Regions from separate parts of the Serratia sp. AS12 genome, predicted to be linked through region 2. Evidence: predicted binding sites of a transcription regulator. Region 2 holds the regulator's gene; each other region holds the start of a gene.
What was found. Region 2 encodes PurR, which represses purine synthesis genes. Its sites were predicted from a motif close to CANGCAAACGTTTGCNTG; they were not measured.

Region 1 (4,126 bases), 2.1 Mb from region 2:
GGCCAGGTTATGCAGGCCACCGAATTCGGGGATTTGTTGATACAGGGCGTGGATTTCTTCGAAGGTAGCGTGGCGGGTGATTACTGTCATTGGCGGCCTCCTTAGGGTGCAGGCCGCCAATGATAACACGGCTCAGTTCGCTTGCAGGTCGCCGTCATTGCGGCGAACGGCAATGCGCTTAAGCAGCATATTCAGGAGTACGCCGTACATCGGCAGGAAGAACAGCAGGCAGATCAGAACCTTGAAGCTGTAATCCACCAGCGCGATCTCCACCCAGTTATTGGCCATAAAGGCATCGCTGCTCTTATAAAACGCAATAAAGAAGAACGACAGGGTATCGCTGATATTGCCGAGGAACATTGCCGCAGCAGGAGCAACCCACCAGGCGCTGCGTTGGCGCAGCCGGTTGAAAACGTGTACGTCGAGGATCTGACCGAGCACGTAAGCCATAAAGCTGGCGATGGCGATACGTGCCACAAACAGGTTAAAGCTGCCCAACGCGGCAAAGCCCTGCCATTCGCCCTGATAGGTGACGGTAGAAATCACGTACGAGATGAACAGCGCCGGGACCATTACCGAAAGAATGATACGCCGTGCCAGCGGGGCACCGAAAATACGCACCGTCAGATCGGTTGCCAGGAAGATGAACGGAAAGGTAAAGGCCCCCCAGGTGGTATGGAAACCGAAAACGGTAATCGGCAACTGCACCAGGTAGTTACTGGAGGTAATGATGACAATATGGAACAGCGATAGCCAGACCAACGCGGTGAGGCGCTGCTGAGCGGTAAACGAATACATGTTGTAGCCTTTTTAGTCGTGGGGTGAGGGAACCCAGAGTTTCTTGTCGCAACAGCAAAATGCGCTGCGCGGCGGCATGATACGTGTTTGCGCAACCAATGCAATGGCTAAATTTAACGCAAACGTTAACGTATCTTGCGCAGAAAAACTACCGGCGTAAACTAGGCGCCAATGAGATGCGGCGGGCGTTCGCCGATCGCTTTTGATCGAGAAAAATTGCATGACTGACTTATTTGCCCTGGCAGACCAGACGCTTGATGCGCTGGGGCTGCGCTGTCCGGAACCGGTGATGATGGTGCGCAAGACCGTACGTCATATGGATGACGGTCAAACCCTGTTGATTATTGCCGATGATCCGGCCACCACCCGCGACATTCCGGGCTTCTGCCGCTTTATGGAGCACACGCTGGTGGCGCAGGAAACCGACAAGGCGCCGTACCGCTACCTGTTACGCAAGGGCGTCTGATCGATGTGAGTTGCACCTCAGGGGGAATTGATTCACCCCTGAGGTATGCCGTTGCCTAGTTGCGTTTCTTCAGCAAGCGCAGTGCGTTGGCGGTGACCAGTGCGGTAGCGCCAGAGTCCGCCAGCACCGCCAGCCACAACCCGGTCATCCCCAGCAGTGTGGTGATCAGGAATATCCCTTTCAGCCCCAGCGCAATGGTGATGTTTTGCCGGATATTGGCATGGGTAGCGCGTGAGATGCGGATCATTTCTGCCACACCGACCAGCCGATTATGGGTCAGCGCCGCGTCCGCTGTTTCCAGCGCCACGTCGGTGCCGCTGCCCATGGCGATGCCGATGCTGGAGGCTTTCATCGCCGGCGCATCGTTGATGCCGTCACCGATCATCGCCGTCGGGCGCAGTTCGCTCAGTTCGGTCACCGCCTTCACTTTATCTTCCGGCAGCAGCCCGGCTCGGTAATCGATCCCCAGTTCCGCGGCAATCGCCGCTGCCGCACGCGGGTTATCGCCGGTCAACATCACCCCGTGAATCCCCAGTGCGTTCAGTTCGGCAATGGCCTGTTTGGCGTCGCTACGCAACGTATCACGCAGTGCCAGCAGGCCGATCGCTACACCGCTTTCCAACACCACCACCGCCGTTTTGCCGGCGTTTTCCAGTTTTTCTACCTGGCTTTGCAACAAGGCGTCGAGCTGGCCTGCCGCCAGTTTACTCGGCGCGCTGATCAACAGAGTTTTACCGTCAACCACGCCTTCCACCCCAACCCCCGCCAGAGCGCGACGCGCCTGAGCCGGCGGCAGTGGCGCACCATATTGCTCGGCCCGTTTGATAATCGCCTGCGCCAGCGGATGATGAGAGCCGGTTTCTACCGCGGCAGCCAGGGTTAGCAACTGCTGTTCGCTGATGCCGTTGATCGGAAGTACATCCGTGACCCTGGGTTTGCCTTCCGTCAGCGTGCCGGTTTTATCGAAGGCGATGGTTTGCACCTGGCCCAGCTGTTCCAGCGCCGCGCCGCCTTTAATCAGGGCGCCGCGCCGAGTGGCCGCCGCCAGCCCGGAGGTAATCGCCGCCGGGGTGGAGATGACCAGCGCACAAGGACAGCCGATAAGCAGCAGGGTCAGGCCGCGGTAAATCCAGATATCCCAGGGCTGTGACAGCAGCAGCGGCGGCACCAGGATCACCGCAACGGCCAGCAGCATAATCGCTGGCGTGTAATAACTGCTGAACCGGTCAAGGAAACGTTCGATAGGCGCACGGCGTTCTTCGGCCTCTTCGATCAACTGCAGAATGCGGTCGATGGCGTTTTTGCCCGGCTCGGAAATCACCTTCATCTGCGCAGCCTGATCGACCGACAGGCTACCCGCCGCGACTTTCTGGCCCTGCTGACGTTCGACCGGCACCGATTCGCCGGTCAGGGCGCTTTCGTCGAAACTGGCGAACGGGTTGAGCAGTTCGGCATCGGCCGGAAGGCGGCCGCCGGGGGCAATTTCAATCACATCGCCGGGGCGCAGGCTGGCGACCGGCACGCGTTTACGCTCCGAGCCTTGCAGCAGTAGCGCATCTTCAGGCACCAGCTCCATCAATGCCGTCACGCCACGGCGGGCGCGGTTGGCGGCGTAGGATTCCAACAACTCGCCAACCATAAACAGCAGCAGCACCATGGCCGCCTCGGCGGTGGCACCGATAAACAGCGCGCCTATTGCCGCCACGCTCATCAGCGTTTCAATGGCAAACGGCGTACCGGAGCGGATCAGCCGCAGCGCCTTGGTAGCGACCGGCGCCAGGCCGACCAGCGTGGTGGCGATAAACGCAATGCGGCCCAGTTCGGGATTGACCATATTGAGCACCCAACTGACTACCATCAGCGTGGTGAGCAACAGCAGCGGGCCGAATTCCTTCAGGAGCGATGCCTTGGGCGACTCGGCTTTGGTTGCCTGGGTGCCGAGCAGGGTAAAGCCGGCTTGTTTCACCGCGTCCTGGATGCGCAGACTGATATCGGATTGGGCGTCGACCACCAGTTTTTCAGTGGCGAACAGCACGCGTGCGTTTTCTACGCCGGGAATGCTCGTAACGGCGTTCTCTATTTTTTTTGCGCAGCTTGGGCAGTCCATGCCGGTGACTTTCCAACTGTAACGCTGGCTGCCGGAAGGAGGGACGGCAGCCAGACTGTGGCTTTCCTCATCCGGATCCTCATGATCGTCCGTGCTGCAACAGCTGGCGCCATGATCGTGCGAATGAGCATGACCGGTTTCAACGGTTCCGTTTTTTTGTTCGCTGCTGCAACCGTGCTGGGTTTTACCGTGGCTGTGATTGCAGCCGCAGGCACCTTCTGCATGGTTATGTTCATGATGATTATGGTTTTTATGGGTATGCATAACGTCCCCCTCCGGGCAGTTAATGATCTACATTGCGCTGACTCTACACCCTGGAGTCAACTCCAGAGTCAAGCGCCGGATGAGAATTATTGTTAACTGTAAGGCTGAGGGGAAATCGGCCGTTTCTTTCTGCCAATCATGCCGATTTCACTTTATCGGCGTTGCCGGCAAGTGTTAATAGGTGGGGCGACGCAGGGGCCATTAGACAAAAAAAGAAAATGTTATTCCCGCAGGAACTAAAAAGGCTCACCCGCTAATAATAAAGAGTTATTAATCTATAACGGTGTAGTTAAATTTAATTATTTTTCTAAAAACAGCCAGCATGATTCTCTTGTGTCTGCAGGCCGCATTCTTATTGAAGTTTGTGACTAACTTATGCGTCATTGATTGCCTTTGATTTGTAAATATGATCAAAAAATAGCATAAATATCTTTCGTTATAAAAATATATAGTTGATTATTTTGTGTTCAGTTTTAAGTGTCTGCCTATAA
Region 2 (4,126 bases):
TATTTCTCATTAATATTTTATTGTCGCAGGTTTTTAGCGCCGGCAAGTGTATCTGGCTGGATCTCTGCTTGTGAAACGGTAATATTTGCGAAGTGCTGTTAAAAAAATTGAAGGCAAAAACCATGTGGTCTGAATATTCGCTTGATGTAGTGGACGCGGTCGCCCGCACCGGCAGCTTCAGCGCGGCGGCGCAGGAACTGCACCGGGTGCCTTCGGCGGTTAGCTATACTGTGCGGCAACTGGAACAATGGCTGGCGGTACCGCTATTTGAACGGCGTCATCGCGATGTAGAACTGACGCCGGCCGGCACGCTGTTTATTCAGGAAGCGCGCGGTGTCATCAAAAAAATGCTCGACACTCGCAGACAGTGCCAGCAGGTGGCCAATGGTTGGCGTGGTCAATTAAAAATCGCGGTGGATATCATCGTCAAACCGCAGCGCTGCCGTCAGCTGGTGCTGGATTTTTACCGCCATTTCCCCGATGTCGAGCTGTTGGTCCAACCCGAAGTGTTTAACGGCGTATGGGATGCGCTGGTGGATGGACGCGCCGATATGGCGATCGGCGCTACGCGGGCGGTGCCGGTTGGCGGTGGTTTTGCCTTTCGCGACATGGGCGACATGCGTTGGTTGTGTGTCGCCAGCCCACAGCATCCATTAGCGGGGTTGGATGGCCTGCTGAATGATGATCAGCTCCGGCCTTTCCCTTCGCTGTGTCTGGAGGATACGTCACGCAATCTGCCCAAGCGGGTTACCTGGACGCTGGACAATCAACGGCGGCTGGTGGTGCCGGATTGGGCCTCTGCGGTGGATTGTCTGTGTGCTGGGTTGTGCGTCGGCATGATGCCTGCGCATCAGGTGCTGCCGTTGGTGCAGCGTGGCGAGTTGGTGGCGCTGCAACTGCAACAGCCATTTCCCGCCAGCCCATGCTGCCTGACCTGGCAGCAGAATACCCCATCGCCGGCGATGGCCTGGCTGCTTGATTATCTGGGGGATAGCGAAACCTTGAATCAGGAATGGTTAAGCGAAGTGACGCCGGAAACCGCCTTGGCTCCCGGCGCTGGCGACTAGCGGCGGTAATCGATGAAGGGACCGTCGGCGACCGAGCGGCGTTCAACCAGCTTCGGATGTACTTCAATGACTTGCGATTCTTCACGCTTGCTGATGATGCGATCCAGCAGCATGGTGAACGCCATCTCGCCCAAACGCTCTTTGGGCTGATGGATGGTCGTCAGTGCCGGCGTGAAATAGCGGGCGTTGCGCACATTATCGTAACCAATAACGGAAATATCCTGCGGTACGCGTAACCCCAGCTCATCAGCGGCGCAAATAGCACCCATTGCCATGATGTCGCCGCCGCAGAATACCGCCGTCGGGCGCTGTTTCTGCGATAATATCTGGTGCATGGCCTTGTAGCCGGATTCCGGTTCGAAGTCACCCTGTACAATCCACTCGTCGCGTACCTCGATATTGGCTTCTTCCATGGCTTTTAAAAAGCCCTGATGGCGGCCGCCGCCGGTATTGCGCGCTAATTGGCCCGGAATGGCGCCAATCTCACGGTGGCCACGCTCGATCAGATAGCGGCCGGCCAGATAACCGCCTTCGAAGGCGTTGTCGATAATGGTATCGGTAAAATCACCGCGCGCTGCGCCCCAGTCCATGACCACCATCGGGATGTTACGGTAATCTTCCAGCATCCCCAGCAATTGATCCGGGTATTCAGAGCACATCACCAGCAGGCCATCGACGCGTTTTTGCGCCAGCATCGCCAGATAAGCGCGTTGCTTGTCCAGGTTATTGTGCGAGTTACACAGGATCAGCGTATAGCCTTTGCTGTAACAGCTGTTTTCCACCGCCTCGATCACTTCGGCGAAATAGGGCGCTTCGCTGGAGGTAGCCAGCAGACCGATAGATTTAGTGTGATTGACTTTCAGGCTGCGCGCCACGGCGCTGGGAGAATAGTGCAGCTCTTTGATCGCGGCCGCAACGGCCGCTTTAGTCTCTTCGGCGACGAAACGAGTCTTATTGATGACGTGCGAAACGGTGGTGGTGGAAACGCCAGCGCGTTTGGCCACATCTTTAATCGTTGCCATGTAAAGAATGACTCCTGAACTCACATGTTGCAGCATGTAAGTGTGATGTTAATCGTTTGCCTGCGTAGATCCTTCTTCCAAATAAGCGAAGCTGAGTTTTTAGTGTGTTGAAGTCGTCAGCGTTTGGTCAGGAGGGCATTTTTGCCGGTACGCAGTTGTGAACTGCGAATTTTGTCCCATATTGAGCCAAAGTGGAAGAGGTAATCAGTATTATAAACCGGGAAATGATAACAAGATTTTATTGTCTAACTGTGGGAAAATGGGTTGACGCATTAATTGTGTGCCTTTTATCCTTGGGATAACCCGTCTGAAAAGGAGTTGTAATGGATACCGATCTGAAAATGTCACTGTTCACCACTGTGTGTGCGCTGGCCGTTATTATTGCTTTTAGCTTCACCGCGGCGTTGAACTGATCCCCGGTTGTCACACAGGCGCAGTCCGCAGTCCGCTGTGCCTGTTCGCATTTTCCCGCCGCTACGTCAGATTTTTCCCCAAGTGCTCCGTTCACTCACACCCGGATGTCTTCCATGCGGCTTCGTTAAACTGTGGTCTGAGAACGACGAAAGGGCCTAAGGTCAGGTAGGCGGTGAGGCGTGCGGCTGGGGGGAGAGCCAGCCGCGGAGGCGATTATCGAATGGTTTTCGGCGTTACCACACGGCGGGCGCCAATGTAGTGGTTTTGCCAGTAGTCGTTGTCCAACTGGCTGATACGGATTTCCTCACCGGTACGCGGTGACTGAATGAATTTGCCGTTGCCCAGATAGACGCCGACGTGATCGGCCACGCCACGGTTGTTGATACGGAAGAACACCAGGTCACCGCTTTCCAGCTCGTTTTTCTTGATCGGCGCCGCGTCGCGCAGGTGATACATCTCGTTGGCAGTACGCGGCATCTTGATTTTCACTACGTCTTTATAGGCGTAATAAATCAGACCGCTACAGTCAAAACCGGTTCTTGGTGAGGTGCCGCCCCAGCGATAAGGTTTGCCCATTTGATCCATCAGCTTGGCCATCGCGGTTTGCTTGGCGTGCTGATAGCGTTTTTTGTGCGCCGGGCTGAGTTTCAGCGGCTTTTCGTCGCGAGCCAATTTAGCGGTGGCCATACCGGGTTCCCGGTGGCGGCCATAGCCTTTTTTGTAGCCCTTTTTCGGCGGGGTCACTTTGATCTTGGCTATTTTCTGGGTTTGGTGTTTCGATTTTGCGCTGACGATCTTTTTAGCGGTTTTCTCTGTTTTGGCTTTGGAAACCTTGGCAGTTTTTTGCGGAGCAGTGACTTTCACTTTTTTGCTGACCTTTGCCGCTTTCTTTTTCTTGCGGTCATCCGGCCGAGCTTCATTAACGTGGCTCTTGCGCTGCTCGGCGGCAATACGCGCCTGTGGCGCAGCGTGCGCCAGATTTAAGAATAGCTGTGTAAACAACAGCACAAAAAGCGTAAGAATTAAACGCATGTCGACGTTACCAACCTTGGCCCCGAAACAGATATCGAAAGAATGACAGTATTCCCCAATTTCGCCATATAAAACAGCGAAGAACTCATAAATGATAATCCATATTGTGAGAAAACGTTAACAGCATTTTTTTTGCCGAAAAATCAATCCGTTGGTGTATAAAAAATCACCTTTGGCCGCTGTTGGAATTATTAAAGGGGGATCAGGAGGCGGAAAAATATATTAGTGAAATGGTCGGATTAAAAATGTTATTCTGAGCGTATGTTTTAACCGGAATGGCCTTTGCCGGTAAGATGCGATTGGCAACGGGGAATACCCTTGCAAAAGATGGCGTTTTCTTGCGACTGTTCCAGCCGCTACAATAGCCAGTGTGATGCATGTTGTAGCCATGATATGTGGCTTGAGGAAGCAATAAATGACGACGATTGAAAAAATTCAGCAGCAGATCGGTGAGAACCCAATTCTGCTGTACATGAAAGGTTCACCGAAATTGCCAAACTGCGGTTTCTCTGCGCAAGCGGTGCAGGCGCTGTCTGCCTGTGGCGAGCGCTTTGCCTACGTTGATATTCTGCAGAATCCGGACATCCGCTC
Region 3 (4,126 bases), 2.6 Mb from region 2:
GATATTCAGCCTGCGCCATTCACCGGAGCAAATGCGGCCAATCACCAGCGAGCTGAAGCCCAGCATGATACCGGTGACGATGTTACAGGTCAGCACGATAAACACCGCGCACAGCAGGCCGGACATGGCGTCGACAAAGTCGTTGAAGTCCAGCTTGGTGACGTTGCTCAACATCAGCAGGCCGACGTACATCAGCGCCGGTGCGGTAGCGTAAATCGGCACCAGATAAGACAGCGGCGACAGGAACAGGATCAGCAGGAACAGCAGGCCGACCACGGTTGCGGTCAGGCCGGTTTTACCGCCCGCTGCGGTGCCCGCTGCGGATTCGATATAGACCGCCGCCGGGGCTGCGCCCACCAGGCCGGAGAAAATGCTGCTCAGGGAATCCGAAGTCAGCGCCTTGCCGCCGTTGATGATCTGCCCGTCCTTATCCAGCAGGTTGGCCTGGCCGGCCACCGCGCGAATGGTGCCGGTAGCGTCAAACACTGCGGTCATCACCAGTGCCAGCACGCTCGGCAACACCACAGGTTGCAACGCACCCATAATATCCAGGCTGAAGATCAACGAATGACCATTGGCGTCCGCCAGGCTTGGCATGGCGAACAGCCCCTGATATTTCACCGCTGGGTCAAACAGCAGGCCAATCACCGAAATGGCGATGATCACCAGCAGAATACCGCCGGGCACACGCAGTTTTTCCAACCCGAAAATCACCGCCAGGCCAAGCAACGTCATCACCACCGGGAAAGAGGTGAATGCGCCCAGCGCCACCGGCAGGCCATCCAGCGGGTTCTTCACTACCAGACCCACGCCGTTGGCGGCGATCAGCAGCAGGAACAGACCGATGCCGATACCGGTACCGTGCGCCACGCCCATCGGCAGATTGCGCAAGATCCAGGAACGGATGCCGGTTATCGAGATAATGGTGAACAGCACGCCCATCAGGAATACCGCGCCCAGCGCCACCGGAATGCTGATGTGCTGGCCCAGCACCAGACTGAAAGCGGTGAAGGCGGTCAGGGAAATCGCACAACCGATGGCCATCGGCAGATTAGCCCATAACCCCATCAGCAATGAACCGAGGCCGGCGACCAGGCAGGTGGCAACAAACACCGCCGTTGGCGGAAAGCCCGCTTTACCCAACATGCTCGGCACCACGATCACCGAGTAAACCATCGCCAGGAAGGTGGTTAATCCCGCCACCACTTCCTGACGCACGGAGCTGCCGCGTGCGGAAATATTAAAATAGCCATCAAGCCCGCCTTTTGGTTTAACGGCGTTGTTCGCTTGAGAATTCGACATGTTGCTGTCCCCTGTGTTTCATTGCCAGCCCGTTTCAAAAGGCTTGTTATTCCGCCCGCGCATGTTCATTACGGAATCTTTTCCATCACGTTGGCTTCCCTGCCCTTCGGCCGCGCCGCCCGTTGGCGCCGCGTAAAAAGGCAAACGTTTAACTCTCATCGCGTGATGCGGGTGATTAATGGTGGTTTATTCAAGGCAAACGATTATCCGGCCTTCCATACCCTCTGATCAACCAAAGATCGCGGCAATTCATGCAGAAAAGCGTCGAGATCAATCATTATCGAAAAGGCGAGATTTGTCACATAGGTAAATCCGATGGGGCGCCCCCGGCTCAGGGGGCAAAAACCGGTTACTGAGCCTGTGCGGCTTTTTCATCCATGTACATCAGTTCCCAGATGTGGCCGTCCAAATCCTGGAAACCGTGGCCGTACATAAAACCGTAATCCTGCGGCTGATTATAGGTATTGCCGCCGGCGGCAATCGCCTTGCGCACCAGGCTGTCCACCGCCGCCCGGCTGGGCTGCGACAGGCAAACCAGCACTTCGGTCGCCCTCCTGGCATCGCCAATCGGGTTCGGGGTGAACATTTTGAATTTATCGTGAGTCAGCAACATCACATAAATGGTCTCGCTGACCACCATGCAGGCGGCGGTATCATCGGTAAACTGCTGATTAAAGCTGAAACCCAACTGGGTGAAAAACTCGGTGGATGCGGGCAAGTTGTCCACCGGCAGGTTAACAAAAATTTGCGTAGCCATAGGCTATCTCCGAACAGACGTTAACCCGTCAAGTATAGATCATGCCCTCAGCTCAGCAATTCATAAGGGCCGCCCTGCTCCAGCGCCCGCTGGTAGGCTGGCCGGGAATGAATACGCTGCAGATAACCGCGCAGCTTCGGGCAATTGTCCAGCGAACCGCGCGCCGCCATCGCTTCCAGCGGAAAGCTCATCTGGATATCCGCCGCGCTGAATTCATTGCCGACAAACCAGGTGCTTTTGCTCAGGTGCTGCTCAAGATAATCGCGATGCGTAGCGATCTGTTTGTCCAGATACTCCCGCTGAACCCCTTTGCCAATCGCCCCTGCTACCGGCCGCAACAGCCAGGGGACCGGCGATTGACCCAGGCGGCTGAACACCAGCTTCATGACCTGCAGCGGCATCAGCGATCCTTCCGCATAATGCAGCCAGTAACGGTATTGTTGGCGAGCATGATGGTCAGTCGGGATAAACAATCCCTGGGCATCGTAGGCTTCTTGCAAATATTCGATAATGGCGCCGGATTCCGCCAGGGTCAGATCGCCATCGACAATCACCGGGGATTTGCCCAACGGGTGGATCTTTTTCAACTCCGGCGGCGCCAGCAGGGTTTGCGGGTCGCGCTGGTAACGCTGCACCTGGTACGGCACACCCAGCTCCTCCAGAAACCACAGGATGCGCTGCGAGCGTGAATTATTCAGATGGTGCACGATAATCATGAAATTTCTCCAATCCGTTGCCAAATCAGTTCGCCAGTCTGCACGCCGTCACCGATTTGCAGCGGCACGGCGCGCAACGTCAGTCGATCGTCAGTGAAGCGGTAAAAGCGGATCTGATGGCGGCCGACAAATGCATTGATGTCATTGCGCCTCCCCTTTAAGAATCACCTTTAAAGGGTAGTGGCGATTATTCCAGCACGCCAGCGCTCTAAATTAAGTCAATTTATTTGAATCAGATAATCAAAACTCTCCGATTTTCTCTTTGCACATGCAAGTCTATTATTCAGCACATCGAGAGGATACAAGCTCTCACCTGAAAAATACCCTGAGGATTGAATCATGAAGAACATCAAAATTTTTGCTACTGCCGTACTGCTGACTACCGCCTCTTTCGCTTCCGTTGCCGCTGACCAGCCTTCCAGCCAACCTGCGGCCGACGCTCAGAAAATCGGTGTCATCTCCGTTGCCGGCGCCTCTAACCTGAGCGCACTGGAAACCGAACTGGCTAACAAGGCCGCAGCATCAGGCGCCAGCGCTTACCGCATCATCTCCGCCGGTGGCCAGAACAAACTGCACGGCACCGCTGAAATTTTCAACTGATCGTCAGACAGCCCACTGACGGAAGAAAGAAGCCCCGCGAGGGGCTTTTCTCGTTTCTAGCGCGCATCAAAACGCGTAGCCAGCTTCTGCAGGCGAAATTGCTCGGTGATGTAATCGACAAACACCCGGGTTTTGCTGGGCAGGAATTTGGTAGTGGGAAAGTAAAGATAGACGCTGCCGCGATCGACATACCAGGCTGGCAACACCCGCAATAAGCGACCACTTTCCAGATAAGGCAAGGCACTTGGCATGGAGATCAACGCAATGCCCAGCCCCATTTCCGCCGCTCGCGCCGCCGCCTCCGGCTCATTCACCGTCATGTTAATGGTCATCAATGGCGCCCGCTGTTCGTTATCCGCATTGCGCAGCGGCAGGTTGCGAATGCGCCCGGTTTGCGGCGAGCGGATAAAAATTCCCGCGTGATTCGCCAGCTGTTCCGGCTGGCTCAAAAGCGGATGACGCCGCAGATAATCCGCCGAGGCTACCAATACCCCGTGAGCCGGCGCCAATTCACGCGCAATCATCCCCTGCGCCAGTTCGATGCCGCCGCCAATTGCGGCATCGAAGTGCTCGCCAATCATATCCACTTTGCGATTGTCAAAATGCCAGTCTGGCACGATCGCCGGATAACGAGACAAAAACGCCGGCAACAGAGGCATCACAAAATGCAGACCGAAGGCGGTGCCCATGCTGACCTTTAGCGTACCTGCCGCTATAGAGCCGCTGCTGTTCACCCCTTTCAGCGCGCACT
Region 4 (4,126 bases), 1.6 Mb from region 2:
CCGGGTTACCGGTGCGGGTGCTGGCGACCACCGGCGGCCGCCCGGTTGATGGGGTGTTGGCGCAACTGCCGGACAACGCCAGAGTACGGGAGTTTATCTCTTTCGAGCACTGGCTGCCGCAGGCGGCGCTGTTGATCACCAATGGCGGTTATGGCTCGATCAACTACGCGCTGGATCACGGTGTGCCCTTGATTGTCGCCGGTACCGGTGAGGATAAGCTCGAGGCGGCTTCTCGGGTGGTGGCTGCGGGCTGCGGGATTAACCTGCATACCAGCGAGCCGGATGAGGCGCAACTGCGACAGGCCGTGCAGCAGGTCCTGTCACAGCCGGTTTATCGGCAGCGCGCGGCGCTGGTACAGGCCGACTATGCCCGTCATGATGCATTGGCGGCGATTGCCGAAGAGGTGGCAGCCTTAACCGGCTGAAAGTCGTCATCGAGTTCTTCTGGGCGCCCTTTGCGGCGCCTTTTTTTATGCAGGTTTCTCTCATCAAATTTGCATGATTATGTACAATTAAAAAACGGTTTTTATTTGACCAGTTGTTAACCCATTGACAACATTACTGATGAAAAGCGGGGGATATCATAATTTTCTAATTATGAAATGAATCTTCTGGCGGTGATCAGATGGGGCAGTTACCCTAAACCTATAGCCTATGGAGTAGGCGTCTAATCAAGAAGAGAGCAAGCATGACTGATTCACAAATCCGCATTGCGATTGCGGGTTCCGGCGGCCGCATGGGGCGCCAATTGATCCAGGCGGTACATCAGGTGCAGGGCGTGGTGTTGGGGGCTGCAGTGTCGCGCCCGGGTTCAAGTCTGATCGGCACCGATGCCGGCGAACTGGCAGGCGTGGGCAGGCTGGGCGTTACCGTCAGCGATAGCCTGGAAAAGGTCGTCGATGACTTTGATATTCTGATCGACTTCACCCGCCCGGAAAGCACGCTGGCGTATCTGGCTTTCTGCGTCGAACATCACAAGGCGATGGTGATCGGCACCACCGGTTTTGACGATGCAGGCAAAGAGGCCATCCGCGCGGCTGCCCAGCAGATTGGCATCGTGTTCGCCGCCAACTTCAGCGTGGGCGTCAACCTGGTGCTGAAACTGTTGGAAAAAGCCGCGCAGGTGATGGGCGACTACACCGACATTGAGATTGTTGAAGCGCACCACCGCCATAAAGTGGATGCCCCTTCGGGCACGGCGTTGGCGATGGGCGAGGCGATTGCCGGCGCGCTGGGGCGTGACCTGAAAGAGTGCGCCGTCTATGCGCGCGAAGGTTATACCGGCGAACGCGATCCCAAGAGCATAGGCTTCGCCACCATCCGTGCCGGCGATATCGTCGGGGAGCATACCGCCATGTTTGCCGACATCGGTGAACGGGTAGAAATCACCCATAAAGCCTCCAGTCGCATGACTTTTGCCACCGGTGCGGTTCGGGCGGCGTCTTGGTTGAATAGCCACGATAAAGGTTTGTTTGATATGCGCGACGTGCTCGGATTGGACCGGTTATAATCGATTTGAATACCATCGTGATGTGGTTGTATTGATCATAAGGCTATGATTAAAGGACAATAATTTCATTGTCCTTTTTTTTAACATTAAAAATGAAGAGTTTGTCTGTTTTTTGTTGGTTAATCATTATTTTTTATAGTTTACTTGTGTTTTATGGCGAGTAATCTCCCTGATAGATACTTTTTAACCGATAACAGACCGTTGGAAAGGTGATTTTTTGTCATTCTTCCTCGCAACCGTTTACCCACCCGAGTTTAGCTGTGTTTTTATGGCTGCTGACCCTATTAAACGTTGAGAAGTGCGAAAATAAGAGAAAAAATGGCGCTTTGGGTAGACAAGCGGAGCACTCATCATTAAAATGCGCCCAATTTGCCAAAAATTGGCCTTGAGGGCGGTTTTTGCATTGATTTAGATCGCGATATCTGAATTAATATGCAGATATTGTGATTGATTATTCCTCGGAGGGTGTTTTGATTAAGTCAGCGCTATTGGTTCTGGAAGACGGAACCCAATTCCACGGTCGGGCCATCGGGGCAGAGGGTACGGCAGTGGGGGAAGTGGTCTTCAATACGTCGATGACCGGCTATCAAGAAATCCTCACTGATCCTTCCTACTCTCGCCAGATCGTTACTCTTACTTATCCTCATATCGGCAATGTCGGCACCAATGCTTCCGACGAAGAATCCTCCGCGGTACACGCCCAAGGCCTTGTCATTCGTGATCTCCCTTTGATTGCCAGCAACTACCGCAGCGAAGAAGGCCTGTCTGAATACCTGAAGCGTCATAACATCGTGGCGATTGCCGATATCGATACCCGCAAGCTGACCCGCCTGTTGCGCGAGAAAGGCGCACAGAACGGCTGCATCATCGCCGCCGACTCACCGGACGCCGCGCTGGCGCTGGCCAAGGCGCAGGGTTTCCCGGGTTTGAAAGGCATGGATCTGGCGAAAGAAGTGACCACCAAAGAAGCCTACAGCTGGCAGCAGGGTAGCTGGACGCTTGAAGGTGAGCTGCCGGAAGCCAAGCCGGCCTCCGAGCTGCCGTTCCACGTGGTGGCTTACGACTACGGCGCCAAGCGCAACATCCTGCGCATGTTGGTGGATCGCGGTTGCCGCCTGACGGTGGTGCCGGCGCAGACCCCGGCAGATGAAGTATTGAAGATGAATCCGGACGGCATTTTCCTGTCCAACGGCCCGGGCGACCCGGAGCCTTGCGATTACGCCATCACGGCCATCAAACAGTTCCTGGAAACCGACATTCCGGTGTTCGGCATCTGCCTCGGCCACCAGTTGCTGGCACTGGCCAGCGGCGCGAAAACCGTGAAGATGAAGCTGGGCCACCACGGCGGTAACCACCCGGTGAAAGATCTGGATAACGACTGCGTGATGATCACTGCACAGAACCACGGTTTTGCGGTTGACGAAAATAACCTGCCGGCCGAACTGCGCGTAACGCACAAATCGCTGTTTGACCACACGGTGCAGGGCATTCACCGCACCGACAAAGCGGCGTTCAGCTTCCAGGGCCACCCGGAAGCCAGCCCGGGCCCGCACGACGCCGCGCCGCTGTTCGACCACTTTATCGAACTGATCGAGACTTACCGTTCTAACGCCAAATAATCAGGAGCAGTAAAAAATGCCAAAACGTACAGACATAAAAAGCATCCTGATCCTCGGCGCTGGCCCGATTGTTATCGGCCAGGCGTGTGAGTTCGACTATTCGGGTGCTCAGGCGTGTAAAGCGCTGCGCGAAGAGGGTTACCGGGTCATTCTGGTGAACTCCAACCCGGCCACCATCATGACCGACCCGGAAATGGCCGATGCGACCTACATCGAACCGATCCACTGGGAAGTGGTGCGTAAAATCATCGAAAAAGAGCGCCCGGATGCGGTATTGCCGACCATGGGGGGCCAGACCGCGCTGAACTGTGCGCTGGAGCTGGAGCGTCAGGGCGTGCTGGCCGAGTTCGGCGTGACCATGATTGGCGCCACGGCCGACGCTATCGATAAAGCCGAAGACCGCCGCCGTTTCGACGTGGCGATGAAGAAAATCGGCCTGGATACTGCGCGTTCCGGCATCGCACATAATATGGAAGAAGCGCTGGCGGTTGCCGCTGATGTTGGCTTCCCGTGCATCATCCGCCCTTCCTTTACCATGGGCGGCACCGGTGGCGGCATCGCTTACAACCGCGAAGAGTTCGAAGAGATCTGCGAGCGCGGCCTGGATCTGTCGCCAACCAAAGAGCTGTTGATCGACGAATCGCTGATCGGCTGGAAAGAGTACGAGATGGAGGTGGTGCGCGATAAGAACGATAACTGCATCATCGTCTGCTCTATCGAAAACTTCGACGCCATGGGCATCCATACCGGTGACTCCATCACCGTGGCACCGGCGCAAACGCTGACCGACAAAGAATACCAAATCATGCGTAACGCCTCGATGGCGGTGCTGCGTGAAATCGGCGTGGAAACCGGCGGTTCCAACGTGCAGTTCTCGGTTAACCCGAAAAACGGTCGCCTGATCGTTATCGAAATGAACCCGCGCGTGTCCCGTTCTTCGGCGCTGGCGTCAAAAGCCACCGGCTTCCCGATTGCCAAAATCGCCGCCAAGCTGGCG

Region 1: tusA (sulfurtransferase TusA) is a predicted target of PurR. The motif match lies at 914-931, and genes of this name have one in related genera.
Region 3: SERAS12_RS22650 (NCS2 family permease) is a predicted target of PurR. The motif match lies at 1,440-1,457, and genes of this name have one in related genera.
Region 4: carA (glutamine-hydrolyzing carbamoyl-phosphate synthase small subunit) is a predicted target of PurR. The motif match lies at 1,740-1,757, and genes of this name have one in related genera.

What each region holds. Positions count from the first base shown of each region.
Region 1 covers NC_015566.1:192,865-196,990, forward strand. The annotation lists gene SERAS12_RS00840 (GNAT family N-acetyltransferase) at 1-90, opposite strand, end outside; gene SERAS12_RS00845 (7-cyano-7-deazaguanine/7-aminomethyl-7-deazaguanine transporter) at 133-798, opposite strand; gene tusA (sulfurtransferase TusA) at 1,019-1,264, shown strand; gene SERAS12_RS00855 (zinc/cadmium/mercury/lead-transporting ATPase) at 1,320-3,635, opposite strand.
Region 2 covers NC_015566.1:2,296,475-2,300,600, forward strand. The annotation lists gene punR (DNA-binding transcriptional activator PunR) at 123-1,067, shown strand; gene purR (HTH-type transcriptional repressor PurR) at 1,064-2,089, opposite strand; gene SERAS12_RS26215 (YnhF family membrane protein) at 2,413-2,502, shown strand; gene SERAS12_RS10755 (C40 family peptidase) at 2,717-3,535, opposite strand; gene SERAS12_RS10760 (Grx4 family monothiol glutaredoxin) at 3,951-4,126, shown strand, end outside.
Region 3 covers NC_015566.1:4,902,729-4,906,854, forward strand. The annotation lists gene SERAS12_RS22650 (NCS2 family permease) at 1-1,302, opposite strand, end outside; gene SERAS12_RS22655 (VOC family protein) at 1,652-2,059, opposite strand; gene SERAS12_RS22660 (glutathione S-transferase family protein) at 2,107-2,775, opposite strand; gene SERAS12_RS26715 (hypothetical protein) at 2,793-2,936, shown strand; gene SERAS12_RS22665 (YdgH/BhsA/McbA-like domain containing protein) at 3,115-3,375, shown strand; gene SERAS12_RS22670 (LysR family transcriptional regulator) at 3,432-4,126, opposite strand, start outside.
Region 4 covers NC_015566.1:718,288-722,413, forward strand. The annotation lists gene SERAS12_RS03295 (glycosyltransferase) at 1-425, shown strand, start outside; gene dapB (4-hydroxy-tetrahydrodipicolinate reductase) at 689-1,510, shown strand; gene carA (glutamine-hydrolyzing carbamoyl-phosphate synthase small subunit) at 1,981-3,129, shown strand; gene carB (carbamoyl-phosphate synthase large subunit) at 3,146-4,126, shown strand, end outside.